Regions from separate parts of the Shewanella sp. FJAT-52076 genome, predicted to be linked through region 4. Evidence: predicted binding sites of a transcription regulator. Region 4 holds the regulator's gene; each other region holds the start of a gene.
The links. The regulator sigma-54, encoded in region 4, starts transcription at its own class of promoters, with help from an activator protein. The targets are predictions, from matches to a motif close to GTTGGCACGNNNNTNGNNT.
Positions count from the first base shown of each region.

Region 1 (4,339 bases), 870 kb from region 4:
TTTTCTCCGGCGTTCAGGTTCATCTGAATCCCCACGTTCTCGGTCATCAGTGGGCTGCCGGCAGTGTCGGGAATTTGTACCGGACGGGTAGTGGTCAAACTCACGGAGGTGGAGTTACCGAATTTATCCACCGGGAAGGTTTGCAGGAAGTTACCTGCGGAATCCACCAGGTAGTTGTTGCTATCGACCTTAAATGCACCAGCGCGGGTGAAACTGTAATCACGGGCCGAAGGGTCGGCCGACGTCACAAAAAAACCGCCGCCACTGATGGCCAAATCCAGCGCATTACTCGTGAACTGCAAACTGCCCTGATGGAACTGCTGCGCCACCTGAGTGGTGGTCACGCCACCACCCACCTGAGTTTTGCTGTTGGAGAAAATCGACGCCGCATACACATCGGCAAACTCAGCACGAGACTCTTTAAAGCCCGTGGTGTTGACGTTGGCGATGTTGTTGGCAGTGGTGTTCAAATCTTTCTGGGCGGCAGCAATGCCACTGAGTGCGATATTGAAAGACATAAGTCAGTTACCTCTTTAGTCTGGTTTTCTGGATCAGCTCTCAGCCACAGCCAGAACATCCGATAGTTTAATGCCGCCAATGCCACGCAAGTTAAGAATGGCGCCTGTTGCTGCAGTCCCAAGCGACACGCTGGTCACGTGGGCATAAGTTGAAACCGGTAATTCCTCGGCCTTACCATCGACCCGACCACTGGCCTTGATGGTGTAAGTACCGTCGGCAACGGGTTTACCTTCGGCGTCGAGGCCATCCCAATTCACATCAATGTTGCCGCCATCACTGCCATCGACACTGAAGGTTTTCACCAACTGCCCCTTGGCATCTTCAATGCGCACCATGATTGTCTCAATGGGCTTGGAGGTACTGATAACGCCCTTGAGGTTGGGCTCTTCAGCGGATACATGACCAGATGCCGATGGGATCAGCACCTTCTGTCCCACCAAACCCGATGCCTGCAGGGCCTGACTGGAGGTCATCACGGTATTCAGATTCACAATGTGCTCGTTCAAATTGGCGATACCGTCCACGGTAGAGAAAGACGCCATCTGGGCAATCATCTGGTCGTTTTCAACCGGCTTGAACGGATCCTGCATCGACAACTGCTGCGACAAGAGGGCGAAAAAGTCCTCTTGGGTCAATTCCTGTTTTTTGGCCTCTGGCACTGCTTCTTTGGTCTGCAACCTGACACTGTCCAGAAAGGGATTTCCCGTGCTCTGGGTTGACTGGGCCGCCGATGCCTGACTGATAGAGTTAAGAAAACTCACGGCTTACCTCCTTAGCGCCACATCCGTTATTTGCCCATTCTCAAAGTCTGCATCAGCATACTCTTGGCGGTATCGGCCACCTGGACATTCATTTGGTACGAACGCGAAGCGGATATCATGTCGGCCATTTCTTCCATCACGTTCACATTGGGTTTGTAAATAAAGCCATCGGCATCCGCCATGGAATGGTCCGGATTGTATTCTTTTTGCAGCGGCTTATCGCTTTCGACTATGCCTTTGACATTCACACCTCGTGCAGATTGCTGCTGGCTGGCTTTGGCAAGTTCAGCCTCAAACACGGGATGACGCGCCCGGTAGGTTTTATCGACGCTGCTGGACACTGAGTCGGCGTTGGCAATGTTGCTGGCGGTGGTGTTGAGGCGAACCGATTGCGCGCTCATGCCGGAGCCAGACACATTGAAGATATTAAACAAGCTCATTGTCAGTCTCCTTTAATGGCCTTTTTCATACCGTTGAACTTGCCTTCCAGAAAGCCCAGCGACATCTGATATTCCAGCGCATTTTGCATAAAGGCAGATTGTTCCTGCTGAATATCCACCGTGTTGCCATCGCCTGTGTCGGGCTGATTGGGGACACGGAACTGCACGTGCTGTCGGCTCAGAGCTTGCAAGTCAAAATGCCCTTCGCTGGTTTGAGCCATTTGCATGCCACGCTGGTGGCTGCGTGCCGCCTGCAACGCATCGGCAAAGTTCACATCCCGTGCTTTGTAATGGGGGGTATCGGCGTTGGCGATATTGCTTGAGAGGACTTCCGCCCGCTCTGCTCTGATGCCAAGGGTAAACTGATGCACCCCAAGCGCCTTATCGAAACTGATCGCCATAAAATTGCCTCCACGCCATGATGGCAGATGAAAAGCAATTCGTGTGCCAAATCTGGGGCGTTCCGCCATGCAGATGACAGACAACAAAAAAGCCGACTTGGCAAAGTCGGCTTTTTTGTTTTTATTCATTAGGTTATTCGGCTATGTCTTCTTCTGGTAGTAAATACCCGGGTTGCAGCGCACCATGTCAAATTCATCGGTCAAACCAGCAATGGACTCGGAAGCGCCAAGAAACAGGATGCCCTTGGGATTGAGAGCGGCAGCAAATTGCCGCAGTATTTTTGCCTTTGCCTCAGGGGCAAAGTAAATGAGCACATTACGGCAAAAGATGATGTCAAACTTACCCAGCAAGGCATAGCTTTCCAGCAGGTTATGTGCCCGGAAACTCACCATACGCCGCACATTGTCTTTAACCCGCATATTGCCGCTTGGCAGGGTGTCGAAAAATGCTCTTTTTCGTTCATCCGATAAGCCCCGTCCCAGCGCCAGGCTATCGTATTCGGCCTGTTTACAACGCTCCAGCATTGAGGGAGATAAATCCGTTGCCTGAATCGATGCGCCTGCGGGCAAGCCGCCCGGACGTTTTTGCTGATATTCGAGGATAGTCATCGCCAGCGAATAAGGCTCTTGCCCTGAAGAACAAGCGGCAGACCAAATTTTAAGCGGCCTGCCAAGCTTGGCATAGTCAGGCAGCAGCGCATTGGCGAGCAATTCGAAGGGGTATTTATCACGAAACCACAGTGTTTCGTTGGTAGTCATGGCATCAATGACCTCGGCGCGCAGTTGCCGCTCTGTGGGTTTCATTGAATGTTTGACCACTTCTGATAACGAAGGCAGGTTGTATTTGCCCATCAGAGGCGCAAGGCGGCTGCGGACCAGATACTGCTTGTTTTCGCCAAGCACTATGCCGCTGTGTTGTTCAAGGAACAACCTGAATTGATTATATTCCGCTTCAGCCAGTGATTTGTCTGACACCGTTTCTCATCCTGCACCTGATAGAGAAAATTAACTCAATAACTGGTTAACCTTCTGATTTTATTCCCCAAAAATAAGCGCTGCTTTATACATTATCCAGTGCCTGAATACAAGCGCCCTTGGAGGAGTATAACCCCGCCCAAGGGGAATGCCATCCTGCTCAGATACTCAGGTGCTTGTTAACCGCAGCGGCCAGTTCGTCGGGATTGAACTTGGCAATAAAGTCGTTGGCACCCACTTTCTGAACCATCGCCTGATTAAACACACCGCTCAGCGACGTGTGCAAAATCACCTTGATATCTTTGAGTTTGGGGTCATCACGGATTTCGGCGGTCAGGGTATAACCGTCCATTTCCGGCATCTCGATATCGGAGATAATCAGTGGGATCTCGTGAGCCACGTTGGTCATTTCCGCCGAAATGGCTTTCAGCTTTTCCAGTGCTTCACGGCCATCTTTTGCCGTGTCAATCTGTAGCTCGAGGGAGGTGAGCGCACGAATGATTTGCTTACGCGCCACCGCAGAGTCATCAATCACCATGATGTGGAAGTGCTGCCCACGATCAATCGTTAACTGTGCATCTGTGTCTTCACTGATGGCGGTACGGACCGGACTGATTTCATCAAGAATTTTTTCAACGTCCAGGATTTCTACCAGCTCTCCATCAATCTCGGTGACCGCTGTTAAATAGGAGTAGCGACCAGCGCCCTGAGGCGGCGGCATTATGGCTTCCCAGTTCATGTTGATGATGCGCTCGACTGAATTCACCAAAAAGCCCTGAACACTACGGTTATATTCAGAGATAATAATAAAGCAGTTCTGAATATTCTCGATGGGTTTGCCACCGGTGGCCGCGCTGAGATCAATCACAGAAATGGTGGTACCACGAATATGGGCCACACCGCGCACGAATGGATTGAGCTTGGGTAATCCTGTCAGGGGTGGGCACTGCAAAACTTCTTTTACTTTAAAGACGTTGATACCGAAGCGCTGACGGCCGTTCAGCTTGAACAGCAGCAGCTCCAATCGGTTTTGCCCCACCAGTTGGGTACGCTTGTTGACTGACTCAAGAATGCTCGACATAAGTTCGCCTTAGTGGTCTTGATGGAATGACGCCCCGATCACCTCGGAGCATAGGCATGTAAATTGCTTTTGTTATTGTCACCGACAACCCTTGCCCCAACTTCGTCAAACTTCTGACGGCCCGTCTAAGCGCTTGGACGAGGTACTTTGGTGCTGAATGAA
Region 1 is NZ_CP080415.1:2,760,384-2,764,722, forward strand. It holds gene flgE (flagellar hook protein FlgE) at 1-518, opposite strand, end outside; gene flgD (flagellar hook assembly protein FlgD) at 552-1,280, opposite strand; gene flgC (flagellar basal body rod protein FlgC) at 1,307-1,720, opposite strand; gene flgB (flagellar basal body rod protein FlgB) at 1,723-2,121, opposite strand; gene K0H79_RS12075 (protein-glutamate O-methyltransferase CheR) at 2,263-3,096, opposite strand; gene K0H79_RS12080 (chemotaxis protein CheV) at 3,257-4,177, opposite strand.
Region 1: flgB (flagellar basal body rod protein FlgB) is a predicted target of sigma-54. The motif match lies at 2,154-2,172, and genes of this name have one in related genera.

Region 2 (4,339 bases), 2.0 Mb from region 4:
TGCTGAATGATGGGCTTAAAACACCTACACATCTGGTAACTTGATGTTTTTAAAGGAGGCAGCCCCAAGCGGGTAGTCTATATCGGAGAGATTTAGCCATTTTGTCCTACGCCGCGTGTGAGATATGTCTCACACGGACTGTAGAGATCTGTATCAGTCACATGTGTTGCGTTTTTTGCCGGAAATAAAATCCCACAGCATTACCCAATCACCCAGAAAGCTGTACCAAGGATGACGAAATGTCGCAGGCCGGTTTTTTTCAATAAAAAAATGACCTATCCAGGCAAAGCCATATCCCACTACCGGCAATAACCAGGCCCACTGCCACTCACCTGAAATCAACAGAATAAGCAGAAGTAACAGCACCAAGGATGATCCCAGGTAGTGTAAGGCGCGGCAAAGCGGATGGGCGTGTTCACTGAGATAATAGGGGTAAAACTCGCTGAAACTCTGAAACTTAGGCTTCATTGGATGGCCTGCGATAAAACATCAACTCACCTTCCACTTTATCAAAGTGAATGGGACCAAGGCTTTCAAAACCATTGGATTGGAAAAGATGCTTATGCGATGGATGGCTGACAAATACCCCTATGCCATCCAACTCAGGTTGATCGTCACACCAGGACTGCACTGCTTTGAGCAGTTGCTGGCCGTGCCCTTTACCCTGCTCTGTTGGCGCCAGCGCAATAAACTGCAAAATGCCACAGGCCTTACCGGGCAGATGCTCCAAAATTTGGGCCTCTTTTTTCAAGATCATCTGGGTGGACTGCCACCCCGTGCCCAACAACATTTTCAGGCGCCAATGCCAATTTTTAGCTTCCCCCAGGGGCGCGTGTTGGCTAACCACGCAGGCAATACCTATCAGGCGGTCTTCATCAAACCAACCCACCAGGGTTTGCTCCTGTTGCCACAGCTCGTTAAGCTCTTCACGAATGGCTGCCCGGAGCTTTTGCTCGTAGGATACCTTGTCTTCGTACCCAAGGGTTTGCATGAAAAACGGGTCATCATGGTATGCGTTATAAAGAATTGAGGCGGCAACTCTCAAATCTTCGGCGGTGAGATAAACAGCGCGAAACCTTTCCTGAGTCTGGTGTTCCACTCTTGTTATTCCTTGATCCAGATCACACACAAACCAATGTAACAAGCCTTAAAAAAAGTGCAATTATTAATCGAGTTTGCCTTTTTAACGCGAGCAATCAATTATTAACCCATGGTGTCAGCCGGAGGATTAAGATGGATACAACTCCCGTGGATCTCAGTCATTTATTTGAACAGTTGGGGCTGGACAGCAATGATAAGGCCATCAGCCAATTCATTGATAATCACACAATAGGCGCCGACCTGGCCATCTGGCAGGCCGACTTCTGGACGCCGGCACAAGCCGGATTTTTAAAAGAATCGCTTGAAATGGATGCCAACTGGTCAGAACTCATTGACCTGTTGGACACCCGGCTACGTAAATAGATCAGCCCTTGCGATAGGCAGTTTCACCCCAGCCAACCAAACGGTTATCGTGCAGTACCACCGGTGTGCATTCTTCTTTGGTGGTGCTGCCATCACCGTGTAATCTGTGGGTGCGGTAAAAAAACACCTGCACTTCTTTACCATCGGCCTGCCAGGCTTCATGGAAATCCGCTTTACCCATCAATGTCAGTACCTGGGATTTATCCATCCCCAAGCTGAGCTGCGTCAGATGATCTCTGTTAACCTGCTGCGTTTTTTCCCAATCCTGATAACTGCTGACACCGTCACCCACATTAACCACGCAACCACCGAGCACCAGACTCCCGGCTAACATTAGCCCCAAATAAACTGCTTTCATTCCTTTTCTCCTTATGATGACCGCTGTGGTAAACTCACAGCCATAGCGGTCAAGGGTCAGCAAGAAACAAGCCAAAATATAAGCAATTGTTTTATAGGTAATTTAATTTTTTGCTTGTGGATCTATTAAGGAATTTCACTAACTATGAGTCAAATTGAGCAGGTGCTGGCAGTTGCCCGTTCTTTGGAACAGAAAGGCCTGGAGCCCAGTGTGGCCCTCATCAAGGCCAATCTGGCGCAGGCCGTCCCTATGCCGGTCATCATCAAGGGCTTGACTCAGTACAAGCAACTCAGTCATGCCGACAAAGCAAAACTGGCAACACCCATCAGCGAAGAGCCCAGAACAACAGCACCGTCTGAGCTGGATGCACTGCGTCAGCGGGTAGCCATGCTTGAGACCTTATGTCAGAACCTGAATGAGCGCCTCAAATCGCTCGAAGAGGGTAAACACTGATGTTCGTTTGCGAAGTGCGTTTTGAGTGTTTTGCAGACACCACCATCAGTGCAGCTCAGCATGCCATCAATCACCTGCTCGAAGCCTGGCGTGCCAACGGACAAATTCTCGGTCGCGAGTTTGCGGTCAGCTTTAACGACGGCGAGTTTAAGGCGCGCCTGATGTTGCCGGCACAGGATAGTCTGGCTAACCGCCATAACAGCCCGTGGGCCAAAGCAGCCTTAAAAGGACTCACTGATGCCAAGATACTGCCGCCAAGGGAAAAACTCTTAGGGCAGGACATCAATGCCAATGAAAGCGCCACCCACACACCCGAGTGGCAACTGCTGTACACCAGCTATGTGCACATGTGTTCACCGGTGCGCAGCGGCGATAACATGCTGCCAATCCCGCTCTACAAGCTGCCGGCAACCTTTAATGGCGATCACAAGCAATTGATCCGCTGGCAGACCGAGTGGCAGGCCTGCGACGAGTTGCAGATGGCCTCTGCTACCAAGGCGGAATTTGCGGCACTGGATGAGCTTTGTAGTGTCGGCAGCGATCTGTTTCGCCGCGGCTGGGATCTCCGTGGGCGCATCGAATACCTCACCAAAATCCCCACCTACTACTACTTGTATCGGGTAGGCGGCAGCAGTTTACAGGATGAGCTGGCGCGGCCCTGTCCCCGCTGTGGCAGCACAGACTGGCGTTTGGATGAGCCACTGCTCGACATGTTCCATTTCCGCTGCGAGCCCTGTCGTATTGTCTCCAATCTGTCTTGGGATTATCAGTAAACCGGATAGACATCAGGTAAATCTGCCAACCTTGACCAACAAAACGTGGCCAACAAAAAAGGCGCCAGAAGGCGCCTTTTTGATGCTTCGGATTTACTATTCAGCGGCCCGTCAGGTTTTGCCACATCCGCTTGAGACTGGCGAAAATGCCCGGATGCGAATTTACTGTAACCGCTGACTCCTGATGGCGCTGAGGCGGCGCTACCCTGGGGGTTAGCTGCAGCAAAAACGCTTCGAGACTCTCTGCCAATTGCTCATGGGGCTCCTGCCCTGCAACCTCACGCCAGACACTGCCATCGGCATTGTTTACCGAGACCATCTCATCCACGTCGCCAATCAAGCCGACAAACCAGGTCTGGGGCTGCTTGAGCTGCTTTTTCATCATCAGATGGCCGAGTATGTTTTGCTGCAACAACACAAAATCGTCTTCGTTCCAAATTTGAATGAGCTCCCCTTCGCCCCAGGGGGAATCGAACTGCAACGGACCGGCAAATACATGTCCATAAAAATCGTTGATATCGCGGTGTAATTCGATATCCATGGCATGGGATACGTTGTCGAACACCGCGACTTCTTGCCTTGAAACCATCTGCCAAGGCTGGGGCTCGTCGCTGACGGAAAGTGCGTCATCAGCCAGGCAAGGAGAGGGCCTGCCGTGGGTAAAACAACGGGGCAGTTCACCCAATCGCTCCACGAAGGCGACTTTATAGATTTCGTGAAATTTTGTCAGTGCAGCCAGACAAGACACTTAAGAACCGTCCAAACTAGGTTATAATGTGCCCCTATTTTGACACGGAAAGATGTTTGATGACACGAAATCACGATCCCTATAGTGGTGCCGCCGAGCTTGAGGGGCTGACCCTGGGTCAGACCACAGAGTATCAGGCCGAGTATGCGCCATCACTGCTGCAAGGGGTTCCCAGAAAACTCAATCGGGATGCCATCGCCCTCACAGGCACGTTGCCTTTTCACGGAACCGATCTCTGGACCGGCTATGAGCTGTCTTGGCTGAATGCCAAGGGCAAGCCCATGGTGGCCATTCTGGATGTTCAACTGGATGTAAACAGCGAAAACCTGATCGAGTCCAAGTCCTTTAAACTGTACCTCAACAGCTTCAACCAGACCCGCTTTGACTCAGTTGACGATGTCAGCCGTACCCTGGAAAAAGACTTGGCCCAGTGTGCCAATGGCGAGGTCAAGGTCAAGGTGATTGAGCCCAAACACTTTGGTCTGGCCCGGATAGTAGAGCTGCCAGGTACCTGTATCGACGATCTGGACATCGAAGTCGATA
Region 2 is NZ_CP080415.1:1,323,292-1,327,630, reverse strand. It holds gene K0H79_RS05770 (DUF962 domain-containing protein) at 154-468, opposite strand; gene K0H79_RS05765 (GNAT family N-acetyltransferase) at 458-1,099, opposite strand; gene K0H79_RS05760 (DUF2789 domain-containing protein) at 1,234-1,464, shown strand; gene K0H79_RS05755 (DUF3192 domain-containing protein) at 1,466-1,822, opposite strand; gene K0H79_RS05750 (hypothetical protein) at 1,967-2,275, shown strand; gene K0H79_RS05745 (Zn-ribbon-containing protein) at 2,275-3,048, shown strand; gene syd (SecY-interacting protein) at 3,149-3,796, opposite strand; gene queF (NADPH-dependent 7-cyano-7-deazaguanine reductase QueF) at 3,856-4,339, shown strand, end outside.
Region 2: K0H79_RS05755 (DUF3192 domain-containing protein) is a predicted target of sigma-54. The motif match lies at 1,880-1,898, and genes of this name have one in related genera.

Region 3 (4,339 bases), 860 kb from region 4:
GTGTAACAGTCGGACCATTGCTTTTCATTTCGGTACTTGAGAGATAAGTCGAATGCCGGAGAGGAACACCATTAAGCTTGCACTGCTGCACCAGTGACCATCGGCGACAGGACGTCGCCGCTGAGCGTCCATGGATGCTGATTTTTAAACCAAGAGCCGGCGTGTTACTGGGGTAGCAGTGCGAAAGGTCGCTCCTTCGCATCTGACTTCCACGGATGGAGGAAATGCCTGTTTTGTCAGGAACAAAACAGGCCATGCGATCGCGACATTGGTGCATCCATGCACGGCACCCACGGCACCCACGGCAGGGGGATAAGCGTGTCGTCAGACTGCGAGATGAACAGTTTCATCTCGCAAGCGTTCCCCGAAGGCCTCTGGCCGCCACGCGGGGATTAATGGCATCAGATGCCGGAAGTTGCAGTTGAAACAAGAGATTGCTACGGTGGCGGCGGCACATAAGCGGCACAGCCGATCAATACCGATACTGTAGCGGCAACAGAAACACAAAAATTGGCAGAAAAAGAGGAACTGAACGAAAAGCTTGAAACTTGTGCAAGCATTCACAAGCAGAAGTGAATGGTCTCCCCACAGGGACTCGAACCCCGATCGGTCGCTTAGGAGGCGACTGCTCTATCCTGTTGAGCTATAGGGAGACCCGCTGATTATACCTATTTTGTCTTTGATTAAAAGTCTTGATATTTAACTGGTTAATTCTTGTTCTGCCCGTTTTTTATCGCAATATCGCTGACCTGAATATTATCCACGCTGCCCAGACCAGAGAGCTCGGCGCGGGCACTGTCTTCAGTTACCTGGGTTATGCTGATGTTTGTTTTGGTGTTGTTCCCGGTGGCGCGGGTGTCGTTCAGCCTGTCTGGAATGTGTTTTGCCAGCACCACGGCGAGTTCATCCCCTACCTTAATGCCATGGCGACGTCCCAGATTCAGGATCAAAGTTTGCCCCTGCCTGGCAACAATTTGCCCCAGTACAGGGCGGCAAAGCAGTGCCTTGTCGAGTTCCTTTACCGCCTGCACCAGCAGTTTATCTACCGCCATGCCGTAGGCTGAGCGCCAGAACCTGTCATGGGTTGGGGACACCTGCTCCGTGAGTTCGAACTCCCAGGGAGCAGAGGTTGTGAATTCGTCACGCCAGATAATTTCGCCGCTGATCCCCTGGAACAGGGTGAGGGTAAGAGCAAACTGGCGCTCGGGGGCGTCTGTGACCAGGCCGAAGTAGCTACTTTGCACGGGCTCGGTGGAGACATCGGTAATTTGGGGGACCAAAACGTATTGGCTATCGCTTGCCATGGCAAGGTACCCCGGCAAACGATAGCCGGGGGCGGCAAGTTGCCTTGCGTCCACATCAAGACGCGCGCCGGGCCGCAGGTTGGCAAAGGCCGCACCTGAGGTACTGTCCAGTCGTCGGGCGAGCTGCCGGGATACGGCTTCTCCAAGGTTATTTATCTGACCCTGCGCCAATTGGCTACGGTGACTCACGGCGGCTTCGGGCAATAGTATCGCTGCTTTCAGGTGGGTGCTCTGACATTGATTTTGAGGCGCTTCCATCAATTCGACGCGCAGTTGCACTCGTAAGCGGTTGTTTTCAATCTGCTCACTGATGAGTTGTACGGGCCCTGTCATCAGCTGTTGCATCAGACGGGTGCTGGTATCGGTAAGATGACCATCGACCATCTGCTGTGAGGATTCAATGCTGACACCGGCTTGCAGGCTGGCATAGCTGACGGCCTGCTCAATGGCTTCTGCGCGAGCTTTGGTGACGTTACCATTGACGATAACGGCCTCGCCCTGGGCGGTCACCCAGTCGGCTTGTGCCTGAATGCTCATAAGGAGCGCGCTGAAAACGAGGGCGGATTTTATCAATCCCATATGCCTGTCCTGCCACATCTCAAAGGGTTGAGGGTTCCATCCATTGGTGTCTTTGGCACAGGGCCTGCAAGCCATTTTAGTGCCGCCGCGGTGCATGCTGGATACCGGATGGTTCTGTCATGATACGGACTAAGCAAGTTACGTGCCGCCCCAGGCCTGGCATCCGCTGTGATTATGGTGTTTTAAAGTAAAGTAATTGCCACAGGTGCCGATAGTTGTGTAATGGAGTGGAAAGCCTGAAGATGGGTTTTCTTATTAATTTATATAAAATCATGGAGTTGTCTCTATGAAGGCGCGAATGGTCACTGCTCTGGCACTCGCTTTTGTATGGTTGCCTGCGATGGGGCAGCCCAAGGTTCCCCAGAGTGTATCCTATGGGGAAGACGGCTACCCACAACGGGAGCAAGTCAATGTTCTGGCACAGCAGATAGTCAATGAGCTGCTGCTGACCAACGACGTGCTTTCATCCACCGATCCCATCGTGGTGACAACCCCGGTAAACGTGGATGACATGACCCAAAGTGGCAGTTTTGCCCGCCAGTTGCAGCAGGGCATGATGGCCGCGCTGCATGCCCGGTACTTCAATGTGGTGGATACGGCTATCAGCCAAACCCTGAGAGTCACAGACAAAGGGGACTTGCTGCTGAGCCGTGACTGGCAAAAGCTGCGTGAAACTGCCCAGACCCAGCATGTGCTGGTGGCTACTTACAGCCTGGGGCGGGATGGGATGACAGTAAACAGCCGTCTGGTCGACATAGCCAATAACCGTGTGGTAGCGACATCTCAGTCGTTCAGTCGTCCGGGGGATCTCCGGGATTACCTGGGTTACTCCCAGCAAGTCGTTTCCAAAGACGGGCTGTTATATCGCCATGAAGCGCCGGGGCTGGACAGGGTCACTCTGCTTGGAGAAGACAAATGAAAAAGTGGATTAGCACCTGTTTGACCCTGGTGTTTTTAGCCGGGTGCGCCAGCAGTGATGACCGTTATGTGCAGTGGGAGACTGAGGCGCCAGCGAGTTTTCCCAAGCTGACCGCCATTGGCTATGCGCCTTTGGCAACCCAACCTGCGAAGACCCAGGCCGAAAAGGTGCTGATGGCCATGCAGGCCTCAAAGCTTGCGGCATACAGAGAGCTGGCAGAGCAGGTTTACGGTCAAAAAATCAGTGCCGGCGCCAGCGTGAACGACTGGGGCATGGGCAGTGACAGCATTAAAGCATCGGTATCTGGTGTCATCCGCGGCGCCAGAGTCGTTAAGGCCTATCCTGTTGGTGAGCATTATGTGACAGAGCTGGAACTGGATTTTGCGCGCGTGTGGGATATCTATCAGCAGCAGAATCGCCCCTCCAAGGTAAAGGAAGTGACTTACTTTTAAGGTTGGCACTCCCCTTAATCGCAGCCGCAGTAAAAAAGCCCCTGAGAATGGGGCTTTTTTATTGGGCGTTTTGTAGGCTATGTCGACATAGGCGCAGGTGGCAATAAAGCGCTTATACCCCGGGCGTGTCAGACTTCTATGCTGCTACCCAGAGTAGAGATGGTCGATGTTTTACCCTTATCCGTGTAGGTAAGGGAACTAGCGTTGCGACTTACCTGCAGCGCCTGTGCCAGCCGGTTAATGCTTGCCTGGCTGTGTTCAATAAGCTGCGCGTTGGCTTCGTTTTCCTGCTTACAGCGTGCAAGGGTGTGTTGAACCGATTCTACCTTGGCCGCCAGGGCGTTATCGTTTGTCAGCAGGCTGTGACCGGGATGAGCCGCCATGACATCATCATTTTGCTTCAGTCGTAACAGGGCAGAGGACTTGTGCTCTGCGATGGTCATCAGCTCAGATGCATTTTGGGCAATCAGGGCTGCACGTTCAGCTGCCATAGCAGCCAGAAGTTGCTCCAACAGGCTCTGTTGTGCATCGAGCAATTGATTGAGTTCATTAACGTGATCCATGGTGTTGCATCCCGGTTTTATTGACATCAGGGTTAGTGATTAAAGAATGCAAAAAGCCGGCCATAATCAAATGGCCGGCTTTGGATAGTTCCCAATCCGTGCTGGAAATCAGGCGTCTCGGCCTAATTCCTGTAATTCTGCTTCAAAGCTGGCGATATTGGCCGCGAGCTTTTCAGGGTCAATTTTATAACGGCCTTCAGCAATGGCTTGCTTGATTTCGGCCACTTTCTTTTGGTCAACTTCAGGCAGAGAAGACAGCTTTGACTGCACGCTTTGCAATTGCTGAGCCTGACTGGTGATCATCACCGAGTCGGCCTTTTGGGGTACCTGTGGCTGAGCGGTTTGTGCTGCCGATGCCTGGGCAGTGCGGGCACTGGTCAGTGGACTGCTGGTGTTGCCGACGCGGTTGGACGCGGCATTGTTTTTGGGTAATTCGATGGCCATTTCGGGCTCCAGTGTCACGGATTTGGGTTTCTTGAGGTTTATATCGGCCGCAGCCAGCAAAGCTTTAGGGTATTTTAC
Region 3 is NZ_CP080415.1:2,765,468-2,769,806, reverse strand. It holds tRNA gene K0H79_RS12115 (tRNA-Arg) at 578-653, opposite strand; gene K0H79_RS12110 (flagellar assembly protein FlgT) at 708-1,883, opposite strand; gene K0H79_RS12105 (FlgO family outer membrane protein) at 2,170-2,802, shown strand; gene K0H79_RS12100 (LPP20 family lipoprotein) at 2,799-3,254, shown strand; gene K0H79_RS12095 (flagellar protein FlgN) at 3,383-3,817, opposite strand; gene flgM (flagellar biosynthesis anti-sigma factor FlgM) at 3,926-4,261, opposite strand; gene flgA (flagellar basal body P-ring formation chaperone FlgA) at 4,336-4,339, opposite strand, start outside.
Region 3: K0H79_RS12110 (flagellar assembly protein FlgT) is a predicted target of sigma-54. The motif match lies at 2,015-2,033, and genes of this name have one in related genera.

Region 4 (4,339 bases):
CATTTTGCTGTTCGGCACCGCGCTGACGCTCTACTGGCAGGTGCAAAGCAAAAAGGCCAGTCAACCTCAGCTCACAGACAGTGTGCAAAAGCCTGATTACGTGGCAACCGACCTTCGCAGTATCAGTTACAACGCCGAGGGCAAGTTGGAAAGCCGCGTCAGTGCCTCCTACATGGAACACTTCGATGGTGATGCGCAAACTCTGTTTACTCAGCCTGTTTACACCCTGTTTCCCGAAGATGGCCAGGGCGAATGGCGTCTCACCGCCAAAACCGGCAGACTGGACAAGGTCAGCGATGAGGTCATGCTCGAAGAAGAAGTACTGATTGAGGCCCTGACCATAGACGAGCCACTGCAGCAGCTCAATACCAGTTACCTGGAGTTGGATCTCAAGACGATGATCCTCACCTCCGACAAAGAAATTATTATCAGCGGCAATAACTTCCACTTGAGCGGCCATGGCCTCTATGCTGATCTCAATGCCAAAGAAGTTAAGCTCTTAAGCAAGATTAAGGGAACCTATGAACCTAAATAAGTCGCTCATTCTGGTGCTGCTTTGCACCTGCAGCGCTGTGGCTTTGGCCAACACCAAGTTTGATTTGAGCCAGGAAGTAAAAATTGCCGCGGCCAACAGTTATGCCGATCTGAAAAACAAGCGCATCGTTTATGAAGGCCCGGTTACCCTGACCCAGGGCAGCCTGGTGCTCAAGGCTGATGAACTGAGCTCGTTCACCGACGAGAAAAGCGGCAGACGTATTCTGCTTGCCAAGGGTAACCCAGCCACCTACAGCCAGCAGGTGGAAGATGGCCGCACCGTGCATGCCAGTGCCACCGAAATCAGCTACAACATCGACAGTCGTGTTATGAGCCTCAAAGGCAATGCCAAGGTCGAGCAGGATGGCAGCCAGGTCAGCGCCGACTCCATCGTTTACGATATCGAAAAGCAGCAGCTCACTTCCCAAAGCAGCGGTAAAAAAGACGACAGGGTTATCACCATCATCAAGCCCGAAAATTACCAGCAGGATCTGCAGGATAAGGGCACTACTGAGCAACCTCAGCAAGAGAAGCAGCAATGACCCAACTGACCCTGAAGGCCAGTAATCTCGCCAAGAGTTACAAAAACCGCCAGGTTGTCAAAAACGTCAGCCTCACCGTAAATACCGGCCAGGTGGTCGGCTTACTGGGCCCCAATGGGGCCGGTAAAACCACCACTTTTTACATGGTGGTAGGCCTGGTACAGAGCGACAAGGGTAGCATACACATCAACGATGATGACTTGACGCTGGATCCCATGCACCTGCGGGCACGCAAAGGCATTGGCTACCTGCCACAAGAAGCCAGCATCTTCCGCAAGCTGTCGGTGCGCGATAACATCATGGCCGTGCTGCAGATGCGCAAAGAGCTGAACGCCGATGAGCGTGAAGAGTCGCTGGAGCAGCTGCTGGAAGAGTTCCACATCACCCACATCCGTGACAATCTTGGCATGTCACTGTCAGGGGGTGAACGTCGCCGGGTCGAGATTGCCCGGGCACTTGCCGCCAACCCCAGATTTATCCTGCTGGATGAGCCCTTCGCCGGGGTCGACCCGATTTCCGTTATCGATATCAAAAAGATTATCGAGCAACTCAAGAATCGTGGCCTCGGAGTGCTTATCACCGACCACAATGTGAGGGAAACCCTCGATGTGTGCGAAAAAGCCTATATCGTCAGCCATGGCGATTTGATTGCCGAAGGCACCCCTGCCGAAATCCTCGACAATCAGCAGGTGCGTGCAGTGTACTTGGGTGAGCAATTCAGGCTATAGTTAATTAACAAAGCCCCCTTCTCATATCCGGATAATCAGGGTGGTAAATCACCGGATAACCTGATAGAAAAGCTTTCTACCTGAATAATTTAGTGAAGGATTCGCAGTACAATGAAAGCGTCGCTCCAGCTAAAACTGGGACAACAACTCACAATGACGCCACAGTTGCAGCAGGCCATTCGTCTGCTTCAACTCTCTTCGCTTGAACTGCAACAGGAAATTCAGCAAGCCCTCGACGCCAACCCCCTGTTGGAGCTGGACGACGAACTGGGCAGCGATCAGTTTGATGCCGACGGCGGCGATAAAGAATTTGACGACCAGTTCAGCCAGGAGTCCGTCTCAAACGACACCAGTGACAGTGCTTCGCTGGAAACTTCAGACGCTATCAGTCAGCAGTCCATGCCGGACGAGCTCCCAATGGATACCACCTGGGATGAAGTCTTTACGGCTGCCCCCGTTTCCGGTCCTGGGATCCGTGGCGAAGATGATATGCCGTTTCAGGGCGAAACCAGTGAAGGTCTGTACGAACATCTCGAGTGGCAAAAAAATCTCACCCCTTTTTCCGATACCGATCTGGCCATTGCCACTGCCATCATAGATGCCATTGATGAAAAGGGTTACTTAACCCAAAGCCTTGAAGAAATTCTCGAGGCCGTGGGCGATGAAGAAGTCGAGCTTGACGAAGTTGAGGCCGTGCTCAAACGCATTCAACACTTCGACCCCATCGGGGTAGCTGCCCGTGATTTGGCAGAGTGCCTGCTCATTCAACTTGGTCAGTTCCCGGCGGATACCCCCCATCTGGACAACGCCAAGCTGCTTATCCGTGACCATTTGGATCTGATTGCCAACCGCGACTTCCGTACCCTGATGCGTAAAACCCGCCTCAAGGAAGAAGAACTCAGGGATGCAATCATCCTCATTCAGGGGCTGAACCCCCGTCCCGGTGAGTCTGTGACCAGCACCAAGGATGAGTATGTCATTCCAGATGTCTCGGTCAGTAAAAAAAATGGCCGCTGGGTTGTAGAGCTTAATCCCGATTGTATGCCTAAACTGAGTGTGAACCAGCAATATGCCGCCATGGCACGCACCAGTCGCAACCAAGCTGACAGCCAGTTTATCCGCGGGCATTTGCAGGAGGCCAAGTGGTTTATCAAGAGCCTGGAGAGCCGCAACGACACCTTGCTGAAAGTCGCCAATTGCATAGTGCAGTTCCAGCAGGGCTTTTTTGAGTATGGTGAAGAGGCCATGAAACCCATGGTGCTCAACGATATCGCCGAAGCGGTAGAGATGCACGAATCCACCATCTCACGGGTCACCACCCAAAAGTTCATGCATACCCCAAGGGGTATCTTTGAACTCAAATATTTTTTCTCCAGCCACGTCGGGACCGAAGATGGCGGAGAATGCTCATCTACTGCCATCCGCGCCTTTATCAAGAAACTGGTGGCGGCAGAAAATCAGAAGAAACCATTGAGCGACAGCAAAATGGCGGAACTTCTGGCAGAACAAGGAATCAACGTTGCTAGACGCACCATCGCCAAATACCGAGAAGCGATGCTGATCCCACCGTCGAACCAACGTAAGAGTTTATAACCCACCCAAGGTCTTTGGAGGAAAGTGTCTATGCAAATCAATCTGACTGGGCATCATATCGAAATCACTGATTCACTGCGTAACTACGTAGAGAGCAAGTTCTCCAAGCTTGAACGCCATTTCGAACAGATCAATAATGTCCACGTTGTTCTCAATGTTCAGAAATTGCAGCAAATCGCAGAAGCCAAGCTTCACCTCAACGGTGGCGAGGTATTCGCCACTTCAGAACATGAAGACATGTACGCCGCCATTGACGCCCTAATTGATAAATTGGACCGTCAGGTTATTAAACACAAAGAGAAACTGACCAAACATTAACGATGGAACTAAGTACCATCCTGGCGCCGGAGTGCACTAGCTGTGCCACTCCGGGCAGCAAGAAAAAGGTGCTGGAGCTGATTAGCGATCTCGCTGCTGCCCAGAATCCCTCCCTCTCGTCTCAAGAGATATTCGAAAGCCTGCTGGCCCGTGAAAAAATGGGCAGCACCGGTATTGGCAATGGTATTGCCATTCCCCATGGCCGCCTTGGCACTATCGATAAGCCTTTAGCTGTGCTTATCAAGTGTGAAGAAGCCATAGGTTATGACGCCATTGATAAGCAGCCGGTGGACATTCTGTTTGCCTTGCTGGTTCCATCGGACCAGTGTCAGCAACATCTCAGCACCCTGGCCGCCATGGCCGAAAAGCTGAATGACAAGCAGATCCTCAAACAGCTGCGCAAGAGCCACGATGAAAAGGAACTTTACCAGGTAATCATCGGATGAAACTCGTTATAGTCTCCGGGCGCTCTGGCTCCGGAAAGTCGGTAGCCCTCAGGGTACTGGAAGACTTGGGCTACTACTGCGTCGATAATTTGCCATTGCAGCTGATTGGGCCCTTGCTTGCCCAGCTCAAGGGCAATAACGACAAGGTCGCCATCAGCATCGATATCCGCAATATGCC
Region 4 is NZ_CP080415.1:3,627,111-3,631,449, forward strand. It holds gene lptC (LPS export ABC transporter periplasmic protein LptC) at 1-535, shown strand, start outside; gene lptA (lipopolysaccharide transport periplasmic protein LptA) at 522-1,076, shown strand; gene lptB (LPS export ABC transporter ATP-binding protein) at 1,073-1,804, shown strand; gene K0H79_RS16075 (RNA polymerase factor sigma-54) at 1,916-3,397, shown strand; gene hpf (ribosome hibernation promoting factor) at 3,428-3,715, shown strand; gene ptsN (PTS IIA-like nitrogen regulatory protein PtsN) at 3,718-4,161, shown strand; gene rapZ (RNase adapter RapZ) at 4,158-4,339, shown strand, end outside.